2 linked regions of the Thermosynechococcus vestitus BP-1 genome follow. The protein of the gene in region 2 interacts with the protein of the main gene of each other region in a pairwise test. Links are inferred from orthologs where the notes say so. Each region holds a gene or a part of one and is shown on either strand. Other genes may lie near its edges.

Evidence for each region. Proteins that work in one complex are often made in the same cells at the same time.
Region 1: the proteins of def (region 2) and TLL_RS00340 interact in binary tests that used the Escherichia coli proteins (3 or more experiments, as listed by UniProt). The link is inferred for Thermosynechococcus vestitus BP-1 from one-to-one orthologs.

What each region holds. Positions count from the first base shown.
Region 1 is NC_004113.1:61,608-66,385, reverse strand. What follows is about bases 1,658-4,527. They hold TLL_RS00340 (aspartate-semialdehyde dehydrogenase), read right to left. Parts: upstream 3,669-4,527; coding sequence 2,646-3,668; downstream 1,658-2,645. Other genes in these bases: ribH (6,7-dimethyl-8-ribityllumazine synthase), read right to left, coding at 4,259-4,527; TLL_RS00335 (CHAT domain-containing protein), read left to right, coding at 3,942-4,238; TLL_RS00345 (DUF1838 domain-containing protein), read left to right, coding at 1,773-2,609; TLL_RS00350 (hypothetical protein), read left to right, coding at 1,658-1,770. Also shown: TLL_RS00355 (AI-2E family transporter), read left to right, coding at 1-1,088; more of TLL_RS00350, read left to right, coding at 1,093-1,657; more of ribH, read right to left, coding at 4,528-4,778.
Region 2 is NC_004113.1:1,753,869-1,759,223, reverse strand. The notes cover bases 1-2,701. They hold def (peptide deformylase), read right to left. Parts: upstream 1,784-2,701; coding sequence 1,217-1,783; downstream 1-1,216. Other genes in these bases: TLL_RS08500 (hypothetical protein), read right to left, coding at 2,296-2,661; TLL_RS08505 (LapA family protein), read right to left, coding at 1,859-2,200; TLL_RS08515 (hypothetical protein), read right to left, coding at 1,001-1,198; gcvH (glycine cleavage system protein GcvH), read right to left, coding at 601-984; TLL_RS08525 (branched-chain amino acid ABC transporter permease), read right to left, coding at 1-600. Outside these bases: TLL_RS08495 (aldose epimerase), read left to right, coding at 2,740-3,567; trpE (anthranilate synthase component I), read left to right, coding at 3,601-5,121; TLL_RS08485 (Crp/Fnr family transcriptional regulator), read left to right, coding at 5,288-5,355. UniProt on the Escherichia coli protein: Removes the formyl group from the N-terminal Met of newly synthesized proteins. Requires at least a dipeptide for an efficient rate of reaction. N-terminal L-methionine is a prerequisite for activity but the enzyme has broad specificity at other positions.

The DNA.
Region 1 (4,778 bases), 1.7 Mb from region 2 along the record:
TGACGCTGAATTTCTGGGCATTTGCCACCGTTCTCAAGTTCTTTGGGCCACTGGTGGCAGTCCTTGTCCTTGCCTCCCTATTTGCCTTTTTGCTGAATTACCCGGTGCGCTGGATGGAGGAGCAGGGAAATCCCCGAGGACCCTCAGCAATTTTCGTCTTTCTGCTGGCCTTGGTACTGATTGCGATCATTGCCTTGGTCGTGGTGCCCAATCTCTTTAATCAGGCACAACAACTCATTGCCCGTCTGCCGGAATGGTTTAACTCCAGTCAACGCCGACTCTTGGAATTTGGCCAGTGGGTGGACTCCCTCAATCTGCCGGTGACGGTGGATGTGGATGCCCTTGCCAATCAACTGTTGGAAAAACTTAAGGATCAATTGCAAAGCTTAGCTCGCGAGGCGCTGAATTTAATTTTGGGCACCCTCAGCAGTGCGGTGGATGTGCTGATTAACCTGATTTTGACGGTTGTGCTCACGTTTTATTTGTTGCAGCACGGTGATGAATTGTGGAATGGTCTCCTCAGTTGGCTACCCAATACGGTCCGCCCCACGGTTTCAGAAACGATCCGCCGCAGTTTTGAGAGCTATTTTATTGGTCAGCTGGTACTAGGGCTGTGCATGGGGATTGGCTTGACCACGATTTTCATTTTCCTCAAGGTGCCCTACGGACTGCTCTTTGGTGTCATTATTGGCGTGATGGCCTTGGTGCCCTTTGGCGGCACGGTGGGGATCATTTCCATTAGTTTGCTGGTTGCTCTTCAGGATGTTTGGCTCTCCCTCAAGGTGGCCGGGTTTGCTTTTCTCTATCAGCAGTTTTTGGAGAATGTGGTTGCGCCACGGATCATTGGTAGCTTTACGGGCTTAAATCCGGTTTGGGTTTTTTTGGCGATCCTGACGGGCGCTAGGGCTTCGGGTTTAGTTGGGGTTCTCATTGCAGTTCCGATCGCGGTGGTGATCAAAACCTTCCTTGTGAGTGTGCGATCGCGCCTCAATAGCGAGGAAGAGGCGGACGCCACCGTTGCCCTCCCCAATCATCCGCCCCCCGTACTGCCTGCTTCTTCCTCAATGAAGCCATCCTCAGTGGAGTAGGACAATGCTGCGTGCCCTTCACCCCGGAATTCTCACCTCCCTTGTTTTAATCAGTACAACAGCCGCCATTACCCTAGTTACGGCTTTTATTGGCTACCACCTAGGGCGAGACTCATTACGCGGTGTCTCCCAGCCAGTGGTGAATCCCATCCTCGGCAGTGCCGTGAAGACCAAGGATCAAACCCAAGGGGAGCGATCGCCCATTCTTGACGAGGCACAGATCATTGCCCAAACTAAAGCCCGCATTGCCGAAATGACTGAAGGTTCTAGCGATCGCAAGATTGTGCCTGCTCCCACCACTGCCAATGAACCCCCAGCAGCGGAACCAGCAGTGAGTCGAACACTGCCTATCGTCGCTGAGGATCAGGGGGTACGCCTAGAAATTAGCCGTGTGGACACCCTTGGCCAAGATTTAGCCCTGCAGGTTAGCTTGAAAAACGATAGTAGCCAAGGGGTGCAGTTTATTTACACCTTTCTTGAAATCACAAATGATAAAGGTGATCTTTTGAGTGCCCTCACCGAAGGCCTACCGACGGAATTGCCCGCCGGCAGTGATCTGGTCAAGGGCACGATTCTGATTCCCAAAAGCCTCCTCAACAATACAAAAACCTTAACACTGCGCCTTGCCAGCTATCCAAATCAGGATGTGCAATTGCAGGCGGCCAATATTCCGGTGGAGTAGCTATGGCTGCTGCTGAATTGGTTCAAAAATGGTTGAGTGCTCGCGATTGGGTGCGGGTGCGGGCAGATTTGAGGGGCAAGACCACGTTTATCGCATGGCAGGGAGCCGTGTATAGCTTTGTTCCCCAAGAGCGTCGCCGTCACCTCTTCAACATTCTTGGCATGAGTGCCGCTCGCTGTTTGCCCCATCCCGAGGGAGGGTGGTATTTTCTTTCCCGTGAATTAACGTTTTATCTGGATCCAGAAAATGGCTCCCTGTGCGATCGCTGGCATAATCCTTGGATAGGGGCCGTAGTTCCCGTGATTCCCGTTGCCAATGATCCTGTGCAGGGGCTATTTCGCCGTGAGGTGCCTGCGCAAGTGGGTGAGCAAACCACGACGTTTCAGTTTGATCTGTTTCCCTACTACGACAATCCCTTGGCTAGCGATCAGCGGTTTCAAGCCTACAGCCCCCAGCCCATCTACCAAGCCGCAGAACTCTTTAAGCTAACGGTGGCCACGGCCGATTTACAACAAGATACGCCGACGATTACCAATGTCCATTTGTGTTGGAGTCGGATTGGTCCTTGGTTGCCTTGGATGAAGATGGGCGATCGCCCCGGTTATCTCATCTATAGCGCGACCGGCTGCAAAGCCCTGACTGTGGAAGACTTACCCCCTCTCCTACAAGAGCAATTAGAGCGACTGCCCCAATACCGTGAAGCCCCCAGGGAATACCGCGAGGGGGCAGATATGACCTCGTGGCTGTATTTTCAGGAGCACTTCGAAGCCTATTTAGAAAAGCTGGGGGAGCCATCACCTGATCTTGGGCGATCGCCCCCTGAACCGACTGATCAATGAATCACTGACTGGTGAGAGGAGCGTCCTTTGCGGGAGTTAAAGAAGTCCTTGGGCAATCAGGGATTCAGCAATTTGCACCGCATTCAATGCCGCCCCCTTGCGAATTTGATCCCCACACAGCCACAGTTCAAGGGCATTGGGTGCGGAAATATCTTGGCGCAGCCGCCCCACAAGCACCGCATCCTTCCCTGTTGCCTCTAGGGGCATGGGGAAATAATTGCGCTGCCAATCCTCAACAAACTGCACCCCCGGCGCTTTTTGCAGGCGATCGCGGGCCTCTTGCACGGGAAAAGGCTCAGCAAACTCAACATTCAACGCTTCTGAATGGGCACGCAGTACCGGCACACGCACACAGGTAGCCGTTAGCCGCAACTCTGGGGCATGGAAAATTTTGCGGGTTTCATTGACCATCTTCATTTCCTCTTGGCAGTAGCCCTGCTCATTGAGGGGAGAATTGTGGGGAAAGAGGTTAAAGGCCAAGGGATAGGGAAAGACCTCAGTACGCGGCGGTTGTCCCTTCAGAATATCAAGAGCTTGATCCTTGAGTTCTTGCATAGCCTTTGCCCCCGCCCCACTCGCGGACTGATAGGTGGCCACCACAATGCGCCGAATCGGTCGCACCTGATGCAATGGCCATAGCGCCACGGTCATCAAAATGGTTGTGCAGTTGGGATTGGCAATGATGCCTTGGTGGGTTTTTAGATCGTCAGGGTTGACCTCTGGCACCACTAAGGGCACGTTGGGTTCCATGCGATAGGCACTGGAATTATCAATGGCGATCGCTCCCCCTTTGAGGGCGATCGGCAGCCACTGCCGCGACACACTTGCCCCCGCCGAAGCCAGAATGAGATCCAACCCTTTGAGGGTCTGTTCACTCACCGCCTCTACAGGCAGGACAGTCTCACGAAACGAGAGGGTTTGACCCGCAGAACGGGGCGACGCCAACAGCCGTAGCTCTGCCACTGGAAACAACCGTTCCGCCAAAATTGCTAAAATTTCCGTGCCAACCGCACCTGTGGCTCCTAAAATGCCAACCCGTAATCCCTGTGCCAAAACCATTACTCCTAGAAATATAAGCTCATTTTATGATCGTTGCAGGTGAAGAAGTAACAAGGCATCGCATTTTGAGAATTTTATTTTGGGAATTTTATTGTCGTATCTATAATGGCTATAGCCAATTTTGACCACAGCCTCTGGACTCCCCCACAGGAATCGCCAGCGGCAGGACTCGATGAATGATCTGGAGGCTGGGATCGTGAAAACCCCACAACGGTATCTCTCTCCCATGGTCTTAGCCTTTTGGGGACTTTTCAGCGGCAGTGTCTAAGCCAGATGACCCCAACCACCAATGGCACTGGCACTACCGTCAGTGATGAAGGAGCGCTGATCCTGATGACAGCATTTTATGGCAACTTGAGAACTGCTCCGATTAAAGCAGAGGCCCTGCGACAGCCGCAGCTTGCCATGATCCATCAGCAGGTTGTGGTTGAGGAGAGTCATCGGCACAGTGCTGGACTGTGGGGAGCGCTTTCGATTCCTTTACCCCAAGCAGTTCAAACGAGGGGTGGCCGTCTACTTTCCCATGCATCCTTTTGGGCAGCCTTTACGATGATTGGCAGTCCTTGGTAGCTCTAGGGGCAATTTCTGCTTCACCCATCCGTGAGAATACGGGTACTGGAACTCAGTTTGGTTGTTGGTGGATTGATGGCGCTGGGGAGGGTTTGCATCAGGTTTGCCATTTCCAAGGCATTGAGGGCATATTCCCAGCCTTTATTGCTTTTAATACCCGCCCGCTCAAGGGCCTGCTGCATGGTGTCAGTGGTGAGGATGCCGTAGATGATGGGCACCCCTGTTTGCATTGAGGCAGTGGCAATACCTTTGGTGACTTCAGCAGCGACATAGTCAAAGTGGGGGGTTTGGCCACGGATCACCGCCCCTAGGCAAATAATGGCAGCGTAGCGACGAGTAGCCGCCAGTTGAGCTGCCACAAGGGGAATTTCAAAACTACCGGGTACCCAAGCATAGTCCACTTGGGAACCGTGGGGATTGGGATCAACGCCATGACGACGCAGGCAATCTTGGCAACCCTCTAGCAGCTTGGTCGTAATCAGATCATTGAAACGGGAAATCACAATGCCAAAGCGAGGCGTTCCCAGAACTTGATAGGTG
Region 2 (5,355 bases):
CAATGTGGCGGCAGTTGGATTTTCAGCCACGGCCTGCAATCCTTTCCCCATGCGCGTCCCTTTCACCCAATAGGTCAGGGCAATCATCAAAACCACGGCCACGGCAAAGATAATCAATTGGCTAGTGCGCAGGGTAATGTCCCCCCATTGCAGGGTAAGGGGCAATCCACCCCAGAGTTGATCGGGATAGGTATAGACTTCGGCACCCACTAAATACTGGATCAAGTTGGTGAGGAAAACGGCAGCGCCAAGACTGGCCACCACCGTCAAGAGGGTATCGGTGCCCTGCTGCCGCAACGGTCGAAAGACAATCCAGTCAATGCCCACCCCCAACAGCCCACAGCCAAGGGCACTCAAGGCCAAGGCCGGGGCAAAGGGCAAGGCAACGGGAAGCTGCCCATTGGCCAACAGGCCATTAAAGCCAAAGCGTCCTCCCAAGAGGGCATAGGTGAGATAAGCCCCAAGGGCAAAAACAGCGCCGTGAGCAAAGTTAATGATGCCCAAAATCGAGAAGACAAGGGTATAGCCGAGGGCAAAAATGGCATAAACACTCCCTGTGGCTAGTCCATCCACAAGGACTTGCAAGGCGTTGGTTACCACCTACGATCCTTCCACTAGGGCACGATAATCCGCTGCTGAGAGGAGTCCCGTAGGGAGGGTACTGACTTGCACCTTCACCAACCACCCCTCACCATAGGGATCTGCGGCAATTTGCTCAGGGTTGTCAATGACGGCTTGATTAACGGCAATGACGGTTCCCCCAAGGGGCGCATAGAGATCCTCAACGGCCTTGACCGATTCAATTGTGCCAAAGCGTTCGCCGGGTTCTAGGGCATCGCCAACGGCAGGCAACTCGACAAAGACGATATCCCCCAGTTGATCCACAGCAAAGGCACTAATGCCGAGGGTAGCCGTGTCGCCCTCAAGGCGCAGGTACTCATGGCTGTCAAGATATTGCAGGTCCTCAGGATAGGTGAGTGTCATAGTAGATTCCAATCCATCAGGGGCGATCGCTGGCACGGGCAAGGCGCACCGCTGTTACAAAGGCCACTAAACCAAGGGGTGCACTGAGGAGCAAAATTACGGTGGTGGGCACAGTTCCCAACTGGGCTTCCCCAGAGCTCAGTTCAAAAATGCAACCCACTGTGGCGATCGCTGCCACACAGGCCCCCACTAAGTATAGATAACTTTTGGCCACAGACCATGCTCCTCAGGGTTAGGCAGCAATGGGACGCACAGCACTGGCGGTAAACCCATGCTCCTTGAGTTCATGGCGCAGCAGCGCTTGGTTTTCCACGCGATCGACAAACATCACCCCCGTTAGGTGATCAATTTCATGCTGGATCGCACGGGCAAGCAACCCACCCGCCATGATCACTTGGGGACGACCCCACTCATCTTTGTAGGAGACCTCCACCATGGCCGGACGACGCACCTCTAGGTACACCCCAGGAATACTGAGGCAGCCCTCTTGGCAAACCTCCAGTTCTTCACTGAAGTCCTTAATGACCGGGTTAATCATCACCAAGGGCTCCGCTTCAGGGTCATCGGGATGAATATCGATGACGAGAATTTGCTTATTGATGCCCACCTGCGGTGCCGCTAAGCCAATGCCATCGGCACTGTACATCGTTTGGAGCATTTTCCGCGCAATATCGCGGATACTGTCATCCACTTTACTGACCCGTTTGGCGGGTTGACGGAGCACGCGATCGCCCAAATAGTGCAGTTGTAGGGGCGGATTTTTTAACTTTTTCTTTTCGACAGCCAGAGATGCAGCCATAGGACACGCCGAGTTAACACAAAAAATAACAAAGTTTAATCCCCTTTTAGCCTAACGAATTTTCAAGGCTCTAGGCTACTTTTCCGTCGAGGCGCTGCTGACACTGGGCAAGAGGCGTTGTTGCTCCTCAAGGGCAGCTTTATAGCGTTCCACATCCTGCTCAAGGTGGGCAATTTGTTCATCGCGGGCTTCCATTTCCACCCGAATTGTAAAGAGGCGCTGTACCTGTACCCAGACGTTAAAGACCCAGGCAAAGACGGCACCAATGCCCATCGCTATAATGAGTTCAATGCACAATGGCGCTTGAATGACTTTCCCTTCAAAGAACTTGATACTAACGGGTTCAGTATTTTGAATACTAAAGAGAACTAAGCCCAAGCCAATGACAAATATCATCAAGAAGTTCAGTTGTCGCATAGGGCATCCTGTAGCCAATCTAGTCATAGATAGAGATTGTCGCATCGGGCATCTTGCCAGCGACCAACAATCTTGGGTTCATCATACCACTGTAGTTAGTCCTCAATCACCGAGTGACTGATTTCTACTGCTTGGACATCAATGGTGCCGGGGGGAGCGAGTCGTTGAAACTGGCGATCGCGTACCATCAGCATTTCGCCACAGGCAGGGCATTGGGTCTGGGTATTATTCAAACTGCTAAATTCAAAGCCACACACTGGACAAGCCGCCGTCACCAACTGCCAGCGCAACCAAAGTTGCAAGCCCGCAAAAAGGAGCACCGGCGTCAACATTAAGATTAAGAACAGCACCAGAAAGGATTGCACTAACCAGCCTAGCCCCAGTAGCCCCAGCAACCAAGTAACCAGCAACACACTGAACCAAAAACGTAGGGTGGGGTTTAGGGTAAATCTTAGGGACATTGGCTTCCCTCCAAGGGCATTGTCGCTATTCTAGCGTAGTCGCGGGTGTATCCTAAGAAGCAGGCCTGCTGTCCAGCTATGGTAATGCCCTATACTCTCCATGCCGAACGTACTCGCGTTGAGGTAATCCCAGAGCGCGGTGGCCTCATTAGTCGCTGGCAGTGGCAAGGCCATGAGCTGCTGTACTTAGATCGGGAGCGCTTTGCCAACCCTCAGTTCAGCGTGCGCGGCGGTATTCCCCTCCTGTTTCCTATTTGTGGCAATTTGCCCGAGGATGCATTTCACGACAATGGCCAAACCTACCACCTCAAGCAGCACGGCTTTGCCCGGGACTTGCCATGGCAGGTGCTCGATCAGCGGCAACATGTCTTGAAACTGGGATTGCAAGATACCCCAGCCACGCGCCAAGTCTATCCCTTTGCCTTTCATCTGACCTTAACCTATACCCTTGCTGCTGATGCCTTGGCGATCGCCCTTGAGGTGGCTAACCCCGGTGACATCCCCTTGCCCTTTAGCTTTGGCTTGCATCCCTACTTTGCCGTTGCTGACAAGCACCAATTGCAGTTCGACTTGCCGATCCATGCCATGGTGGATCAAAAAACCCAACAACCCCTGACCTTTAGCGGCACGTTTGACTGGAGTGCAGCAGAACTCGATTGGGCCTGTCGCCCGCTCACGGGTCAAGTGGCTCGCGTCTTTGACCTGCAACAACAGTACTGCCTGACGCTCCGCTACGATACAGCGTTTACAACCCTCGTCTTTTGGACGGTTCAGGGGAAACCCTACTACTGTCTAGAGCCTTGGACTGCCCCCCGCAATGCATTGAATACGGGGGTGGATCTACTGCACGTGCCACCCCAGAAGCACCTGACCCTTGGCGTTGAGATTGCTGTTGCTCCCCTTTAGGGAGAAAATAAGAAAGTTTTCACACATGCGACCATGTACCCCGATTTTCAGACTTTTTGTCAGCTTGCCGAGCAGGGTAACTTTATCCCCCTCTATGAGGAGTGGGTGGCGGATATGGATACACCTGTGTCGGCTTGGTATCGGGTCTGTCGCGATCGCCCCTACAACTTTTTGCTCGAGTCCGTCGAGGGAGGCGAACAACTGGCCCGCTACAGTCTCCTCAGTTGTGATCCCCTGTGGGTACTGGAAACCCGCGGCAACCAAACCACCCAAACCCATCGCGATGGGTCAGTTACCAGGTTTACCGGCAATCCCTTCACCATTTTGGCCAACTGCCTTGCACCCTATCAGCCGGTGAAGCTAGCGCAACTGCCGGGGGGCATTGGTGGTCTTTTTGGTTTTTGGGGCTATGAACTGATTCAGTGGATTGAGCCACGGGTTCCCATTCATCCTGCCACGGCAAGGGATTTGCCTGACGGGGTGTGGATGCAGGTGGATCAAATCCTGATTTTTGATCAGGTGAAGCGAAAAATCTGGGCGGTGGTCTATGCCGATACCCGTGAGACGGACTTGAAAACAGCCTATACCCACGCGAGCGATCGCCTAGAGCGGCTTTTGCGTAAACTGCAAACCCGTATTCCCCCTGAGGCCACTCAGCTCCATTGGCAACCCAGTCGTCAGATCCCCAGTTACACTAGCAACATTACCTCCGAAGCCTTCCGTACCAATGTGGCGCGCGCTAAGGACTATATTCGTGCGGGGGATATTTTCCAAGTCGTTCTCTCCCAACGCCTCAGTGCCACCTACCGCGGCGATCCCTTTGCCCTCTATCGCTCCTTGCGCCTGATTAACCCTTCCCCCTACATGGCCTACTTTCAATTTGGCACGTGGCAGATCATTGGCTCTAGTCCAGAGGTCATGGTTAAAGCCGAGCACCATCCTGAAAACGCTGGCTCTCTCCTTGCGACTGTGCGTCCTATTGCCGGTACTCGCCAGCGGGGGCACACCTACACCGAAGATCAGCAGCTTGCCGCAGAACTCCTTGCCGATACCAAAGAAGTGGCCGAACACGTCATGCTGGTTGATTTGGGGCGCAATGATTTGGGGCGCGTGTGTCGTCAGGGGAGTGTCAGCGTTGAAGCCTTTATGGTGATTGAGCGCTATTCCCATGTCATGCACATTGTCAGTAATGTGGTGGGTGAACTATTGCCTGATAAAACGGCATGGGACTTACTCCAAGCCTGTTTCCCCGCTGGTACAGTCAGTGGTGCCCCCAAAATTCGTGCCATGGAAATTATCTATGAATTGGAGGGTTGCCGCCGTGGCCCCTACTCCGGTGCCTATGGTTACTATGACTTTGAAGGTCAACTCAATACAGCGATCGCCATTCGCACAATGGTGGTGCAACCCCTGACGGACCATCAACATCTGATTCATGTGCAAGCGGGTGCTGGTATTGTTGCCGACTCCGATCCGCAGCGGGAATACGAAGAAACCCTCAACAAAGCACGGGGGCTGTTGGAAGCGATTTCTGCCCTGACAACAAAACCTTAACCCAATCTTGAACCAAGGATTATCTCATCTTTACGTTAGCCCCTTAGCCTAGTAAAGAGTTTTAGCGAACGTTACCCAGAACCCAAACCCTGGGAATGTTGGCAGAACAACCCATCTCTCAGGCACACACCTAAGGGCTGGTTCCTTTGCTCGAGGTTCTACCGCCATGGCAAACGTCTCCACCGCTGCAGTCACTCCTCCTGTGGATGGACGCTGGCGCTCCTCCTTGCGGGT